Regions from separate parts of the Solwaraspora sp. WMMD1047 genome, predicted to be linked through region 1. Evidence: riboswitches for the same ligand, from Rfam matches in the RefSeq annotation. Region 1 holds a riboswitch; each other region holds the start of a gene.
What was found. Region 1 has a riboswitch for cobalamin ahead of O7627_RS04805 (ribonucleoside-diphosphate reductase subunit alpha). Riboswitches for the same ligand answer to the same signal wherever they lie in the genome.
Positions count from the first base shown of each region.

Region 2: linked by a shared signal. The riboswitch ahead of cobN (cobaltochelatase subunit CobN) and the one ahead of O7627_RS04805 (ribonucleoside-diphosphate reductase subunit alpha) in region 1 are both predicted to bind cobalamin.
Region 3: linked by a shared signal. The riboswitch ahead of O7627_RS32405 (acyl-CoA thioesterase) and the one ahead of O7627_RS04805 (ribonucleoside-diphosphate reductase subunit alpha) in region 1 are both predicted to bind cobalamin.

Region 1 covers NZ_JARUBL010000001.1:1,023,330-1,028,685, forward strand. The annotation lists gene O7627_RS04790 (YcnI family protein) at 1-562, opposite strand, end outside; gene O7627_RS04795 (sigma-70 family RNA polymerase sigma factor) at 770-1,333, shown strand; gene O7627_RS04800 (ABC transporter substrate-binding protein) at 1,341-2,225, shown strand; cobalamin riboswitch at 2,283-2,489, shown strand; gene O7627_RS04805 (ribonucleoside-diphosphate reductase subunit alpha) at 2,604-4,922, shown strand; gene O7627_RS04810 (ribonucleotide-diphosphate reductase subunit beta) at 4,951-5,356, shown strand, end outside.
Region 2 covers NZ_JARUBL010000001.1:5,815,981-5,821,336, forward strand. The annotation lists gene O7627_RS26510 (precorrin-2 C(20)-methyltransferase) at 1-111, opposite strand, end outside; gene O7627_RS26515 (precorrin-8X methylmutase) at 108-761, opposite strand; gene O7627_RS26520 (precorrin-3B synthase) at 758-2,080, opposite strand; cobalamin riboswitch at 2,147-2,272, shown strand; gene cobN (cobaltochelatase subunit CobN) at 2,352-5,356, shown strand, end outside.
Region 3 covers NZ_JARUBL010000001.1:7,085,596-7,090,951, reverse strand. The annotation lists gene O7627_RS32420 (hypothetical protein) at 1-293, opposite strand, end outside; gene O7627_RS32415 (helix-turn-helix transcriptional regulator) at 658-2,064, shown strand; gene O7627_RS32410 (GNAT family N-acetyltransferase) at 2,061-2,648, shown strand; cobalamin riboswitch at 2,999-3,214, shown strand; gene O7627_RS32405 (acyl-CoA thioesterase) at 3,333-3,842, shown strand; gene O7627_RS32400 (hypothetical protein) at 3,864-4,340, opposite strand; gene O7627_RS32395 (prenyltransferase/squalene oxidase repeat-containing protein) at 4,364-5,356, opposite strand, start outside.

The sequences.
Region 1 (5,356 bases):
CACCGTGCCCGTCCCCGGCGGCCTCGGTGACCACGAACGTCGGCGCGGGCGCCTCCAACTCGTCGCGGTCCTGACCGGCCGCCGGCAGCTGCACCCAGGCGGTCTCGCCCTGCTCGCAGGTCTGCACGGACGGGAAGGCCAACGTCTCGCCCGGCGTCTCCGGCAACTTCAGCGACAGCTCGAACGCGTCGCGGTGGCCCTCCGGCAGCGGGGTCTTCGCGGTGTAGACGATCTCCGACACCCGCTCGGTCAGCTCGTTGCCGTGGCTGTCCTTCACCGGTGGGTCCAGCGGGGCCTTCACCTTCTCGACGGTCCAGCCCTGGTTGATGGTGGGGGTCACGGAGTTGATCTGCTCCGGGATCTGGATGGCGACCTTCGTGGTGCCCGAGCCGTCGCACCCGTGCGGCACCGAGAAGGTCAGCACCGTGTACGCCCCGGCGGCGGTGACCGTCGGGGTGACGGTCACGTGGGCGCCCGCCGGCAGCGCGGCGAGGGCGACCAGACCCCCGGCGGCGCCCGTCACGACACCGGCGCGGAGCACATTGCGGAGGGTGGTGTTCATTCGATCGGTGCCTTTCGTCAGGATGCGCAGGCATCAGGCATGCACGGGCGTCAGGGACGCGCGGGACAACAGTGAGCGGGCCGGTTGGATGGTCGGGCCGGGTCATCGATCAGTTCCCGTGAAGTTCCGGGAACTTCGCGGCCCCGGGCACCGACCAACCTGGGTGTCGGTGCAGCGCGTCAGTCAGTTCACACAGCGGGGTGCCCGGTGACCGGCCCGGATGACCGGGTCACCCGGTTGGCGCTGGCCGCCGGGCAGGGCGACCGGGAGGCGGCGGCGGCGTTCGTCCGCCTCACCCAGTACCAGGTCTGGCGGTTCGTGGCCCACCTGGCCGGGCCGGCGGAGGCCGACGACCTGTGTCAGGAGACCTTCCTGCGGGCGCTGCGCAGCCTGCCGGGCTTCGCCGGCCGGTCGTCGGCGCGGACCTGGCTGTTCACCATCGCCCGCCGGGTCGCGGTCGACCACGTCCGGGCCGCGATGACCCGGCCCCGGACCACCGTCGTGGAGTCCTGGGAACTCGTCGACTCCGCCGACGGCCCCCGGTTCGAGGAGGAGTCGGCGCTGCGTGGGCTCCTGGACGACCTGGCACCGGACCGGCGGGAGGCGTTCGTCGCCACCCAGGTCCTCGGCCTGTCGTACGCGGAGGCCGCCGCCGTCTGCGACTGCCCGGTCGGCACCATCCGGTCCCGGGTGGCCCGCGCCCGGGAGGACCTGGCGGCCGCGATCGACCCACGCGAGCACCGCCGCCCGACGGCCCGGGCGGGTGCATGATGGGGTGATGCGTCTGGTGTCGCTGCTGCCGTCCGCGACGGAGATCGTCTACGCCCTGGGGCTCGGCGACGACCTCGTCGGGGTGACCTTCGAGTGCGACGAGCCGCCGCAGGCCCGGGCCGACAAGACGGTGGTGGTCGGCGGCCGGGACACCCGGGGGATGAGCCCGGCCGAGATCGACGACTACGTCAAGTCCCGGCTGGCGGCCGGGGAGGACCTCTACACCCTGCACGCCGGGGCGATGTCCGAGCTGGCGCCGGAGCTGATCCTGACCCAGGACCTGTGCCGGGTCTGCGCGCTGCCGTCCGACCACGTCTCCGACGCGCTCGACCACCTCGGCTGCCGGTCCGACGTGCTCTCGCTCGATCCGTACACGTTGGACGAGGTGCTCGACACCATCGTCGAGGTGGGGGCGCGTACCGGCGTACCCGATCGGGCGGCGGCGCTGGTCGGCGGTCTGCGGGACCGGTTGTCGGCGGTGGCGGCGGCGGTCCGGGGCCGGCCCCGGCCCCGGGTGGCGGTCGTCGAGTGGGTCGATCCGCCGTTCACGGCCGGGCACTGGGTGCCGGACCTGGTCCGGGCGGCCGGCGGCGAGCCGGTGGCCGGCCGGCCGGGCGCCCGGTCGGTGCAGACCACCTGGCAGGAGTTCCACGACGCGGCGCCGGAGGTGATCATCGTCTCGCCGTGCGGGTTCCACCTCGACGGGGCGGTCCGGCAGGCCGAGACGGTCGCACCCCGGTTCCCGGGGGTGCCGGTCTGGGCGATCGACGCCGACGGCCTGGTGGTCCGCCCCGGCCCCCGCCTGGTCGACGGGGTCGAGGCGATGGCGGCGATCCTGCACCCGGACGCGGTCGCCACCCCGGCCGGCCCGGTGATCGCCCGGGTGGCCTGACCCGCGCGACACGCCCGACACGACATCTGGGTGGACGCGAGGCTCTCGCTACTAGATATAGTGACCGCGCAGTTTGGTTCGGCCGGGCACCCAGCCCGGTCGGGGTAACAGGGAACCCGGTGTGAATCCGGGACTGCCCCGCAGCGGTGAGTGGGAACGACCGCCGTCATGACGCACTGGGCGCAAGCCTGGGAAGCGACGGCCAGTAGGCAGCGACACGCACGCCCACGAGTCCGAAGACCTGCCACTGTGCCGCGTGCCCGCGACGGGTGCGCGGGAGTCCGAGGCCGCGCGGGACGGCCGACGGCGGTGACGCTGCGCGTCCACGCCTGTCCGCCCGCGCGCCCTCCACCCGGAGGCGACAGCGAGGAGCGACAGATGCGGGTCCGCAAACGCAGCGGGGCCACCGAACCGGTGGACGTGAACAAGATCGTCCGGGCGGTCGAGCGGTGGGCCGACGACCTGACCGACGTGGACCCGCTACGGGTGGCCACCAGGACGATAAGCGGCCTCTACGACGGCGCCACCACCGCCGAGCTGGACCGGCTGTCGATCCAGACCGCCGCCGACATGATCGGCGAGGAGCCGCAGTACTCCAAGCTCGCGGCCCGGCTGCTCGCCGGCTACCTCGACAAGGAGGTACGCGGGCAGCAGATCGCCTCGTTCAGCCAGGCCATCCGGCTCGGCCACGCCGAGGGCCTGATCAGCGACGAGACCGCCCGGTTCGTCGCCACCAACGCCCGCAAGCTGGACGACGCCATCGACCCGGCCGGTGACCTGCGGTTCGAGTACTTCGGCCTGCGCACCGTCTACGACCGCTACCTGCTGCGCCACCCCAGCAGCCGGCAGGTCATCGAGACCCCGCAGTACTGGCTGCTGCGGGTCGCCTGTGGGCTGTCCGAGCACCCGGCCGAGGCGATCGACTTCTACCGGCTGATGTCGAGCCTGGCCTACCTGCCCAGCTCGCCGACGCTGTTCAACTCCGGCACCCGGCACACCCAGCTGTCGTCGTGTTTCCTGGTCGACTCGCCCCGCGACGAGCTGGACTCCATCTACGACCGGTACGCCCAGGTCGCCAAGCTGTCCAAGTTCGCCGGCGGGATCGGCATCTCCTGGTCCCGGGTCCGGTCCCGGGGCGCCCTGATCCGGGGCACCAACGGGCTCTCCAACGGCATCGTGCCGTGGCTGCGCACCCTGGACGCCTCGGTGGCGGCGGTCAACCAGGGCGGCCGGCGCAAGGGCGCGGCCTGCGTCTACCTGGAACCCTGGCACCCCGACATCGAGGAGTTCCTCGAACTGCGCGACAACACCGGCGAGGACGCCCGGCGCACCCACAACCTGAACCTGGCGAACTGGATCCCGGACGAGTTCATGCGCCGGGTCGAGGCCGACGAGCTGTGGTCGCTGTTCGACCCGGCGCAGGTGCCGGAGCTGCCCGACCTGTGGGGCGACGAGTTCGACGCCGTCTACCGGGCCGCCGAGGCCGAGGGGCGCTACGTGCGCCAGGTCAGGGCCCGGGACCTGTACGGCCGGATGATGCGCACCCTGGCCCAGACCGGCAACGGCTGGATGACCTTCAAGGACCGCTCGAACAAGCTCTCCAACCAGACCGGCGCGCCCGGCAACGTGGTCCACCTCTCCAACCTCTGCACCGAGATCGTCGAGGTCTCCTCCGACGACGAGACCGCGGTCTGCAACCTCGGCTCGGTGAACCTCGGCGCGCACCTGGCCGGCGGGGACGTCGACTGGGACCGGCTGCGCCGCACGGTCCGGACGGCGGTGACCTTCCTGGACCGGGTGATCGACATCAACTACTACCCGAGCGAGCAGGCGGCGGCGTCCAACCCGCGCTGGCGCCCGATCGGGCTCGGCGTGATGGGGCTGCAGGACGTCTTCTTCGCGCTGCGGCTGCCGTTCGATGGGGAGCCGGCCCGGGAGCTGTCCACCCGGATCGCCGAGGAGATCTACCTGACCGCCCTGGAGACCTCGGTCGAGCTGGCCAAGCGGTTCGGCCCGCACCCGGCGTACGACCAGACCCGGGCCGCCGCCGGGCAGCTGCAGCCCGACCTGTGGGGGGTCACGCCCACCCAGACCGACCGGTGGGCCGCGCTGCGGGAGCGGCTGGCCGTGCACGGGCTGCGCAACTCGCTGCTGGTGGCGATCGCCCCGACCGCCACCATCGCCTCCATCGCCGGCTGCTACGAGTGCATCGAGCCGCAGGTCTCCAACCTGTTCAAGCGGGAGACCCTCTCCGGCGAGTTCATGCAGATCAACACCGCGCTGGTCGGGGAGCTGAAGGCGCACGGGCTGTGGACCGAGCAGATCCGGGCCGAGATCAAGCGGGCCGAGGGGTCCGTGCAGGGCATCACGGCGCTGCCGGTCGACCTGCGCGAGCTGTTCCGCACCGCCTGGGAGCTGCCCCAGCGGGCGCTGATCGACCTGGCCGCCGCCCGCGCCCCCTACATCGACCAGAGCCAGTCGCTGAACCTGTTCCTGAGCGCACCCACCATCGGCAAGCTCTCCTCGATGTACCGGTACGCCTGGCAGGCCGGCCTGAAGACCACCTACTACCTGCGGTCCCGCCCGGCGACCCGGATCCAGCAGGCCACCGTCGCCCTCACCCCGACCGTGGCCGCCGACGCCGAGGCGCTGGCCTGCTCGTTGGAGAACCCCGAGAGCTGCGACGCCTGCCAGTGAACCACCCCAGATGATTGAAGGACACCCGATGCTGCTCGACCCCGGCATGGACCTGACCCTGCGACCGATGCGCTACCCGCACTTCTTCGACCGGTACCGCGACGCGATCAAGAACACCTGGACCGTCGAGGAGGTGGACCTGCACACCGACCTGGCCGACCTGCCCAAGCTCGGCCCGGCCGAACGGCACCTGATCAGCCGGCTGGTGGCGTTCTTCGCCACCGGCGACACGATCGTCGCCAACAACCTGGTACTCAACCTCTACCAGCACGTCAACTCCCCGGAGGGGCGGCTCTACCTGTCCCGGCAGCTGTTCGAGGAGGCGGTGCACGTCCAGTTCTACCTGAACCTGCTGGACACCTACGTGCCCGACGAGACCGAACGGTTCGAGGCGTTCACCGCGATCGAGAACATCCCGTCGCTCAAGCGCAAGG
Region 2 (5,356 bases), 4.8 Mb from region 1:
GTAGTACGCCACCACCTCGGCTGCGCCGATCAGCCTGGCGGCCTTGACGGTGAGCAGCTCGGGGTCGCCCGGCCCGACGCCGACCCCGTAGAGGGTGCCCGGCCCGCTCACTCGGCCACGCTCGCGATGGCGTTCACCGCGGCGGCGGTGATCGCGCTGCCGCCCCGCCGCCCGTGGACCACCAGGTACGGCACCCCGGCGGGGTGCCGGGCCAGCGCCAGTTTGGACTCGGCGGCGCCGATGAAGCCCACCGGTACGCCTACGATCACCGCCGGCCGGGGCGCACCCGCGTCGAGGAGTTCGAGGAGCCGGAACAGTGCGGTGGGGGCGTTGCCGATCGCCACCACCGCACCGTCGAGCCGGTCGAGCCACAGCTGGAGCGCGGCGGCGCTGCGGGTCGTGCCGAGCCGCTCGGCCAGCCCCGGCACGTCGGGGTGTCGCAGCGTGCAGATCACCTCGTTGCCGGCCGGCAACCGGGTCCGGGTGATGCCGGCGGCGACCATCGCCGCGTCGCACAGGATCGGCGCCCCGGCGGCCAGCGCGGCCCGGCCGCGCCGTACCACGTCCGGGGCGGCGGCGATGTCGTCGACCAGGTCGACCATGCCGCAGGCGTGCACCATCCGCACCGCCACCTGGGCCAGGTCGATGGGGAGCCGGGCCAGGTCGGTCTCCGCCCGGATGGTGGCGAACGAGCGGCGGTAGATCTCCGCCCCGTCGCGGACGTAGTCGTAGTCCGGTCCGGCCGGGGGTGGGGCGCTCACCGGGGCGTCCTCGCCTGGGCGACCCGCTCGGCCAGCGGTCCGGGCGGCGGTGGGCCGCCCGGGGCGGTCACCGCGTAGCCGTCCCCGGTCGCCACGGCCACCGCAACCGGGCCGGCCGGCAGACCGCACCGCCGCTCGCAGCCGGCCCAGTGCATCCGCAGCCGGCGCCCGGCCGCCGAACCGCCGAACGACTCGCCGCCGGTCGGCTCGCGGCCGTCCGGGACCGGGCCGGCGGCGGCGACCGCCGAGGCGGCGTCGGCCCGGACGTCGGCCAGTGACCGCGCGCAGCCGGGCCGGCCGGCGCAGGCGCTGACCCCGGCCCACGGCGAGGCGGTTTCGACGATCAGCCCGGCCGCGTCCATCCGGGCCAGCAGGCCCATGACCGGTTGCGGCCCGGCGTCGGCCACCACACTCCGCCACGGTGTCACCACGAGCGACCCACCCTCCACCTCGGCGGAAATCTCCGCGAGCAGCCTGGCCTGGTCGGCCCGGAGGCGGCCCAGCCGCGCGCCGGCCACCACGCAGAGCCGACCGTACGGGGCGGCCACCGCCCCCGGAGCCGGCGCCGGGTCATCGGTGATCTCCGGCACCCGCCCGGCGGGCGCCGCGAGCGCCCCGGCCGGGCGGTCGGCGCTCGCCGCCGCGAGTGTTTCGGCGAGCCGGGCCGGGCCGCCGGACAGGTCGGTCACCCGCCACACGGCGGCCGGCTCCGGTTCGGTGGCGCGCAGCCGGAGGAAGCCGTGGGCGGCGGCGACGAGGCCCGGCACCGCCCGGACGATCGGCATCCGCAGTCCATGGTCCCGGCCGGCCAGCAGCAACGCGCCGGTGTCGGCCCGCCAGCACAGATCGGCGCCCAGACCGGCCACGTCACCCCGCCCGTCGTCCAGCGCGAACAGGAACCGCCCGCTCAACGCCGCCAGTGCCGGCTCGGCCCGCACGGCCCGGTCGAGCGCGCGGACCAGTTCCCGGATGTCCGGCCGGCCGGCGCCGTCCCGACCACTCAATGGTGAGGCGAGGATGTTGCGGACCCGCTCGTGGGTGGCGGTGGGGAGCAGCCCGGCGCCGGCGAGCCGGTCGGCCAACCGGGCCGCGGCGCCACCCGGCGGGATGCCACGGATCTGCAGATTCGCCCGGGATGTGAGTTCCAGCGTGCCGTCGCCGTACTCCGCCGCACAGTCGGCCACCGTCCGCAGCTGCGCCGGATCGAGCTGCCCGCCTGGCAGGCGTACCCGGATCAGGCCGCCGTCGGCGGCCTCGTGCACCCGCAGCGCGCCGGGGCACCGGTCACCGGCGGAGCGAGGCGGCACGACGTCGGGCATGGCGACATCGTAGAGTCGGGCCACCGGCGCAACCCCGCGCCGGCCCAGCAGCACGCGGTGGACACGGAGGAACCCGGTGTGAATCCGGGGCGGTCCCGCCACTGTCACCGGGGAGTGACCCCCACGCGAGACCACGGCTCGACACCGAGCCGGAAGGTCGGGGCGAGCGTCGATCCGGGAGCCAGGAGACTCCGGCCAGCGCGCACGACGACCACGGGCGCGGACCCGGGGAGGAGTCACCCATGCTCATCGTTGCCGGCCGGGTCACGGCATGATCCTGCTGCTCTCCACATCGGACACCGATCTGCTCAGCGCGCGGGCCAGTGGCGCCGACTACCGGCTGGCCAATCCGGCCCGGCTGGAACGCGGTCCGGCCGACCTGCCCGACCTGCTCGCCGGCGCCGACCTGGTGCTGGTTCGCATCCTCGGCGGTTACCGGATGTGGTCGGAAGGGCTGGACGCGTTGCGCGCCAGCGGCGTACCGGTGGTGATGCTCGGCGGTGAGCAGACCCCGGACGCGGACCTGATGGCCCGCTCCACGGTGCCGGTCGGCACCGCCGCCCAGGCGCACGCCTACCTGGCCCAGGGCGGTCCGGACAACCTGCGGGAGCTGTTCGGGTTTCTCTCCGACACGGTCCTGCTGACCGGGTACGGCTTCGCGCCGCCGGTCGAGCAGCCGAGCTGGGGTCTGCTGCCGCGCGAGCCGGCCGGCCCGGACGGGCCGGTGATCGGCATCCTCTACTACCGGGCGCACCAGATGAGCGGCAACATCGCCTTCGTCGAGGCGCTCGCCGACGCGGTCGACGGCGCCGGCGGCCGGGCGCTGCCGATTTTCTGCGCCAGCCTGCGCAATCCCGAGCCGGAGCTGCTGGCCACGCTCGGCCGGGCCGACGCCCTGCTGGTCACCGTCCTGGCCGCCGGCGGCACCCGGCCGGCCGACGCCGCCGCCGGCGGGGACGACGGCAGCTGGGACGTCGGCGCGCTGGCCGCCCTGGACGTCCCGATCCTGCAGGCACTCAGCCTGACCGCCAGCCGGTCCACCTGGTCGGCGAGCGACGACGGTCTCTCCCCGCTGGACGCGGCCACCCAGATCGCGGTGCCCGAGTTCGACGGCCGGCTGATCACCGTTCCGTTCTCGTTCAAGGAGACCGACGCGGACGGGCTGCCCCGCTACGTGGCCGATCCGGAACGGGCCGGCCGGGTCGCCGGGATCGCCGTCCGGCTCGCCCGGCTGCGGCACACCCCGCCCGCCCGGCGCCGGATCGCGCTGGCGCTGTCGGCGTACCCGACGAAGCACGCCCGGGTCGGCAACGCGGTCGGGCTGGACACCCCGGCCAGCGCGGTCGCGCTGCTGCGGGCGATGGCCGCCCAGGGGTACGACGTCGGCCCGACCGAGGGACCGGACGCGCTACCCGGCCTGGTGCCCGCCGACGCGCCGCCTACCGACTCGCCGCCCGCCGACGGGCACGCCGCGGCTCCCGCGCCGGACGGGGACCGGCTGATCCATGCCCTGATCGCGGCCGGCGGCCACGATCAGGAGTGGCTGACCGAGGAGCAGCTCGCCGGCAACCCGGTGCGGATCCGATTGGCCAGCTACCTGCGCTGGTTCGAGACGCTCCCCACCGAACTGCGCGACGCGATGACCGAACACTGGGGGCCGCCACCGGGCGAGCTGTACGTCGACCGGTCCCGCGACCCGGCCGGCGAGATCGTGCTGGCCACCCTGCGGGCCGGCAACATCCTGTTGATGATCCAGCCACCCCGGGGCTTCGGCGAGAACCCGGTGGCCATCTACCACGACCCCGACCTCCCGCCGACCCATCACTACCTGGCCGCCTACCGCTGGTTGGACACCGAATTCGGCGCGCACGCCGTGGTGCACCTGGGCAAGCACGGCTCGCTGGAATGGTTGCCCGGCAAGACCGCCGGCCTCTCCGCCGGCTGCGGCCCGGACGCCGTCCTCGGCGACCTGCCGCTGATCTACCCGTTCCTGGTCAACGACCCGGGCGAGGGAGCACAGGCCAAACGGCGGGCGCACGCCACGATCGTCGACCACCTGGTGCCGCCGATGGCCCGCGCGGAGAGCTACGGCGACATCGCCCGGCTGGAACAACTCCTCGACGAGTACGCGAACATCGCCGCGATGGATCCGGCCAAGCTGCCCGCCATCCGGGGCCAGCTCTGGACCCTGATCCAGGCCGCCAGACTCGACCACGACCTCGGCCTGGAGCAGCGCCCACACGACGCCGAGTTCGACGAGTTCCTGCTGCACGTCGACGGCTGGCTCTGCGAGGTCAAGGACGCCCAGATCCGCGACGGCCTGCACGTGCTCGGCGCCGCCCCGACCGGCGAGGCCCGGGTGAACCTGGTGCTGGCGATCCTGCGCGCCCGGCAGGTCTGGGGTGGACAGGCCGGCGCGGTGCCGGGCCTGCGGGCCGCGCTCGGCCTGGCCGACGCGACTTCAACAGATGCCGCGACCGCCGAGGTGGATCGGGTGGAGGAGCTGGCCCGGGCGCTGGTGCTCGCCATGGAACAGCGGTCCTGGGCGGTGGACGCGCCCGAAGCGGTGGCCGCGGCCGTCCTCGGCGAGGACGATCCCCGGGCCGCCGACGCGGCACGGGTGCTCACCTTCGCCGCCACCGAGGTGGTCCCCCGGCTGGCCCGCACCACCGACGAGATCACCGCGCTGCTGCACGCGCTCGACGGTGGCTACGTGCCGGCCGGCCCGAGTGGTTCGCCGCTGCGCGGCCTGGTCAACGTGCTGCCCACCGGCCGCAACTTCTACACCGTCGACCCGAAGGCGATCCCGAGCCGGCTGGCCTGGGAAACCGGCCAGGCGATGGCGGCGTCCCTGCTGGAGCGCTACCGCCGGGACACCGGCGACTGGCCCCGCTCGGTCGGCCTCTCCGCCTGGGGCACCTCCGCGATGCGCACCGCCGGCGACGACATCGCCGAGGTGTTCGCCCTGATCGGGGTCCGACCGACCTGGGACGAGGCGTCCCGCCGGGTGAACGGCTTCGAGGTCATCCCGACCGCCGAACTGGGCCGGCCGCGCATCGACGTGACCGTCCGGATCAGCGGCTTCTTCCGGGACGCCTTCCCGCACCTGCTGCTGCTGCTCGACGACGCGGTGCGGGCGGTGGCCGCCCTGGACGAGCCGGACGAGGTGAACTTCCTCGCCGCGCACGCCCGCGCCGACACCGCCCGGCACGGCGACGAGCGCCGGGCCACCATCCGGATCTTCGGCTCCAAGCCGGGCGCGTACGGGGCCGGGCT
Region 3 (5,356 bases), 6.1 Mb from region 1:
AACTCCTGCCGCGACATCGGCCGACCCGAACCCGACTGCGACACCAACCCCAACCGCGCCCGCCGCAACAACACATTCGGCCCACGAACCACCTCCCCCGAGCCGGACCGCTCACCAACATCGACCGAGACAAACGCCGCCGCAACCGTGGCGGGCGTGCCGGAACCCGGGCCGGGCCGGAGGCGCCCCCCACCCGATCCCGACACGCCCGCCGCATCACCCGACAGCACGGAGACGCCGTCACGCACCACCGGGGAGTCATTGAATCTCTTAATAGCGTCGCCAGCCTTCACTAGACACACTCCGAATTGGGTTCACTAGCACTCGGACAGCCCTCGACGATGGCCAACGGCTCTACGCCCCGCCATGGCGTGCAAACCACCGTCATCGCCCCATCCATATTCAGGACGCAGGCCAGTCGGGTCACGTCGCGCCCGGCCAGCACGCCGGGCGCGAGTGCAACCATGAATGCCACGCACCCACCTCACCTGCATCGACACCGAGTCCCCTGTGGCGGTACCGTCGTCGTGGGCGGCGAGGCAGGCGGCGTTTGCACATCAGCCCCGCGCCCTCACAGAGAGGATCACCGTTAGTTCGGACGGAGTCACGGTTGCGGTGTTGCCGCAACGGTGAATCGCGGAAATGACAGGAGGACATGTGATTACCGGGCAGGACTTGCGCGCCGCGCGGGAGAGTAGGGGCGTTGGCCTTGGCAAGCTTGCCGACATGATTGGGCGGGATAAGGGCCACCTAAGCCGCGTTGAGCGCAACGTGGACTCCCGAGACGTGACGCCGGCCCTCGTCCGGGATTACGAACAGGCTCTTGGCCTCACCGTTGCCGCAACCGCCCTCAGCGGCGGCGAGCCCTCTCCCGCCGAGAAGGGACACGGCCGGTTGTCGAAGCAGGCAGAGTATCTTGACGAGGCACCCGACGCGGACGATGCCGTTGGGGCTGCCTGCCAGGCCCAACTTGAAGAACGCGGACGTCGCGGTCCGCTCGTAGGTCGCGACGTCGGAACGGACCCGGAGGACATCGTGCGGCGCCGCATCCTGCTACAGCACGCCCTGACCGCGCTTGCGGCTGGCGCTGTTACGCCGGCTCTCGACGTGATCCGTTCCGGTCTTGTGTCTTCCCTGACCGGGAAAGACGCCGCCGACGTGGACGTCGATGAGTGGGAAGAAGTCGCCTTCGAGTACGGCGGGGCCTACTTCACCGATCGTCCGGCCGTGTTGGTCAGCAACCTCGCGGCGGACCTCGTTGACCTCCAAGGAACCCTAGACGCCGCGCGGGGTGCCCAGTATCGGGGCCTGTCGAGGGTCAGTGGTCTGCTTGCCGGGGTGATGGCCATGAGCCTGGTAAACCTCGGTCAGTTCCAGCCGGCCCGCAGGTGGTGGCGGGCCGCCCGGCATGCAGCCGACGCATCCACTGATCCGGTCGTTCGCACCTGGATACGTGGACACGACGCGACGCACGCCCTCTACGACCGGCGTCCCCTCACCATCGCGCTTACCCGCGCTGATGAAGCTCTCGTTATCGGTGGCAGTGCCGCCTACCCGGGCGTTACGGAAGCTCTCAGTGCCCGCGCCCAGGCGTACGCACTGCTCGGCCGGGCCGACGAGGCCCGCGACGCCGTGAATCACCTTGCCGACCTCTACGGGCAGCTTCCGGCCAGCGCGACCCAGGACCTGGGCACTGCCTTCGGCTATCCGCAACACCGTTTGTGGCATACCACAAGCTACGTAGGAACCCACTTGGGCGACACCGACACCGCCCGCCAAGCGCAGGAGCACGCCCTAACTTTGTACCCGGCGTCGTCTCGTCGTTCCCGCGCGCAGGTTCAACTTCACGCCGCCCGATGCATGGTCATTGACGGCTACCTTGACGAGGGTGCCTCCCACGCCCAGACGGTTATCGACGCGGTGCCGGTCGCACACCGTACCGCCATGGTGCTGGATATGGGCCGGAAGGTTCTGGATCAGGTACCCGTTGTAGAGCGGGAGCGATCCGCGTTGGCCGAGCTGCGGGAGATGCTGGCACTGCCTGCCGGTCCGGTAGCGCCGTGACCTCCCTCGCCGACATCGACCTTTCCCACCACGACGGCGCTGGACTCGAGGCGATGCTAGGCGAGGTCGCCGACCTGTACGAGGTCGTGTACGCCGAGCCGCCGTACAACGGTGGCCCGCTGTTTAGCCGCGGCCGGTTCTTGGAACGCACCAACGTACAGAAGGCCGCGCCGGGGTTCGCACTCGTGACCTCGCGTGCAGCCGGCCGGCTTGTGGGTTTCTCATTCGGCTTCACGTTCGCAGCGGGTCGCTGGTGGGGAGGCACGACTTCCCCTGAGCCGGCCGCCGAGGTGCTGACGTCGCCCAAATTCGCTGTGATCGAGCTGGTCGTCGCCAAGACGTGGCGGGGTCAAGGGCTCGGTCGGACGCTCATCAATGCGCTGATGTCGAAGCGATTCGAGCCATATGCGACGCTGCTGTCCGAGCCGGACGCCCCGGCCCGGCGGATCTACGACCACTGGGGCTGGCGGCATGTGGCGGATGTCCAGCCGGCGGTCGACGCGCCGTACATGCACGCGCTCGTGCTGCCGCTAACACCGTCCGGCCCATCCGGGAAGGCGAGTTCGACTACTTCGACGACGTAACACCGTGACCGTTCTTAGAGGAAAGAACGGTCCAACCATCGCTTACGGGTCAATGTTTGCTTATCGAGCACCCGTTACCAGCAGTTATTCTACGATTGCGATGATGTCTACAGCGAGGGGCGCTCCTAGTCGAGCGCCCCCAGCGTTGTCCACATCACACGGTACCAAACGTCACACTTTCGGGCGCGCGACGTCGCCGATCTCGGCGACGAAGATCGCGGCGAGAACAGGGCCGACGCCAGGCACTTTTCTGCACGGCCTGGAAGCCGGTGTGACCGGTCAGGGTCGCCCGCAGCGGCCCCTGGGTCACCGGCGGGACCGTACTCTGCCGGTGCAGCCCGCCGGGTGGGTACGATGGCTACGGCGTTGGTTCGCCCGACCTAGACGGTCCGGGCGTCGTAAGAGGGAATCCGGTGGAAAACCGGAACTGCCCCGCAGCGGTGAGTGGGAACGACCGCCGTCAACAGCACTGGGCGCCCCGCCTGGGAAGCGACGGCCAGTAGGACACCGGCAGGCGCCGGTGGCGCCCGCGAGTCCGAAGACCTGCCCGCGCCGCGTACGCGACACGTGTGCGCTGCCGTCGGCCTCGCGGGTGGGTCGAGCGGGTGACCCGCCAGGGTGTGGCGGGTCCTCGACGTGCACCCGGCAAAGCAGACGGCGTGCTTCCCGAGGACGGACTACGCAGTGCCCGAGACCACCACAACCGGCCGGCCACCATCGGCATCCCACCTGACCTTGTCCCAGATCATGGACCAGCATCACACCAACCTGATGGGCACGGTCCATGGCGGGCGGATCCTCAATCTCATCGACTCCGTCGCCGGGGTCGTCGCCGCCCGGCACTCCGACGGTCCGGCCGTCACCGCCGCCATCGACGAGACGGCCTTCCTGCGCGCCGTACGCGTCGGCGACGTCGTCCATGTCGATGCCCGCATCACGTGGGCCGGACGCAGTTCCATGGAGGTGGCCGTCAAGGTCACCGCTGACCGATGGGACCGCGCGGTGCCGGCCACCGACGTGGCCACCGCGCACCTGGTCATGGTGGCCATCGACGATGACGGACAGCCGCGCCCCGTACCGCCGTTGCTGCCCGAGACCGACGAGGACCGGCGGCGTTACCGCGAGGCGCGGATCCGCCGGGAACACCGCCTGTCGCTACGTCGGGCCCTGCTGGACGGCGCGGAGGGAAGCTGACCCTCCGCGCCGAGGCGACCATCAGGGCGGGGTGATGGAGGGCGCCTGGCCGGAGCCGAATCGCCAGCCCTCGACCGTTCCCACCGCCGGGTTGTAGCTGCTCGCTCCGAGTGTGCTGTATGCCCAGGTACCGCCGGGGGTGGCGTGCCAGTACGACCAGTAGGCGCTGGCCGGTGGCGTGTTGACGCAGGGTTCGGCCGCCGGCACGGGAAGGCCGTTGATGCGGCAGATGAAGGCGAGGCCCCAGCGCAGGGTGCCGGTGGGGGTGAAGCCAGCGCCCTGGAGTGCGGCGAGGCCGGTTGGCGGGTCGCCGAGATAGCAGTTGGTCTGCACGCCGAGGCCGAAGGCGGTGAAGTCGACGACGACGGTGACGCCGGTGCCGGGTGCGCAGGCGGCGGCGTGGGCGGGGCGGGTCAGCGGGTCGACCGCGACCAGTCCCGCGACCAGCACGATGACTGCGGCGAGTGCCGCGAGCCGGCGGCGGATCGGTATTGTCATGGTTCCTCCGTACGGTGCCGAGCTCATGTGCAGGCCAGGGTCGGTGCGTCCGGCCGGGAGCCGGTGGCGGAGAGGTTGACCAGGCTGGCCCCCGCAAGCCCTGGTACGGCCTGCGCGGTTGCCCTGGGCGCGGTGCTGGGATCGAAGCCGCTGGCGGCGTAGGCGATCGCACCCCGGTCGCCGGGGTCGCCTTGGCAGTCGACCCGAAGGCTGAGCAGGAACTGGCGGGCACGCCACCAGGTCAGCAGCCGACCGGTCGTCACCAGTGCCTGGGCGGCCAGGCCGGTGCTGTTGGCGTTGGCGACCCCGCCCGCGGCGAACGAGCCGTCCGCGGCCTGGACGGCGACCAGCCACTGCGACGCGGCGTGGGCTTCGTGCCATTCACCGGCCGCGACCAGTGCCTGAATCGCCATCGCGGTGGCGTCGACGTCGCTCGTGCAGGTGGCCAGCGCGAACTGGACGGGGAAGCCTCCGTCCGGACACTGACTGCTACTCAGGTACGACACCGCTTGTGGTGGCGCCCCGGCGGCCCGGTCCAGGGCGATGACGGCGAACGACTGGCTGAACATGTTGCTGTAGTCACCGAACGCGGACTGGTCGGAAAACCGGCCCGACGGTGCCATCAGGCCGGTGAGACGGGTGATCAGATCGACTCCGCCGAAGGAGGCTGGATCGAGGCCACGGACCTGGGCCGCGAGCGCAAGCTTGGCTGTGGCTCCGGCATAGGCTTCGATGCCGTCACCGATGTATCCGGTGATCACGCTGGGTTCGGCGAGCCAGGTGATCGCGTTGGTGGCGTAGGTGTCGGCCTGCTTCGCGGCGGCGAAGGTGAAGATCGCGTCGATGGTGAGGCCCTGGTCGGGGTAGGCGACGCCGTCGAAGACGACTTCGAGGCGTTCACCGTCGACCAGTTGTCGGGCGAGCCAGCCGGCGGCCGCGTCGGTCCGGTTGTGGGTCTGCGGCGGCGTCGCAGAAGCGGGGGTGGCCGCGGTCACGGTCAGGGCGAGAGTTGTGAG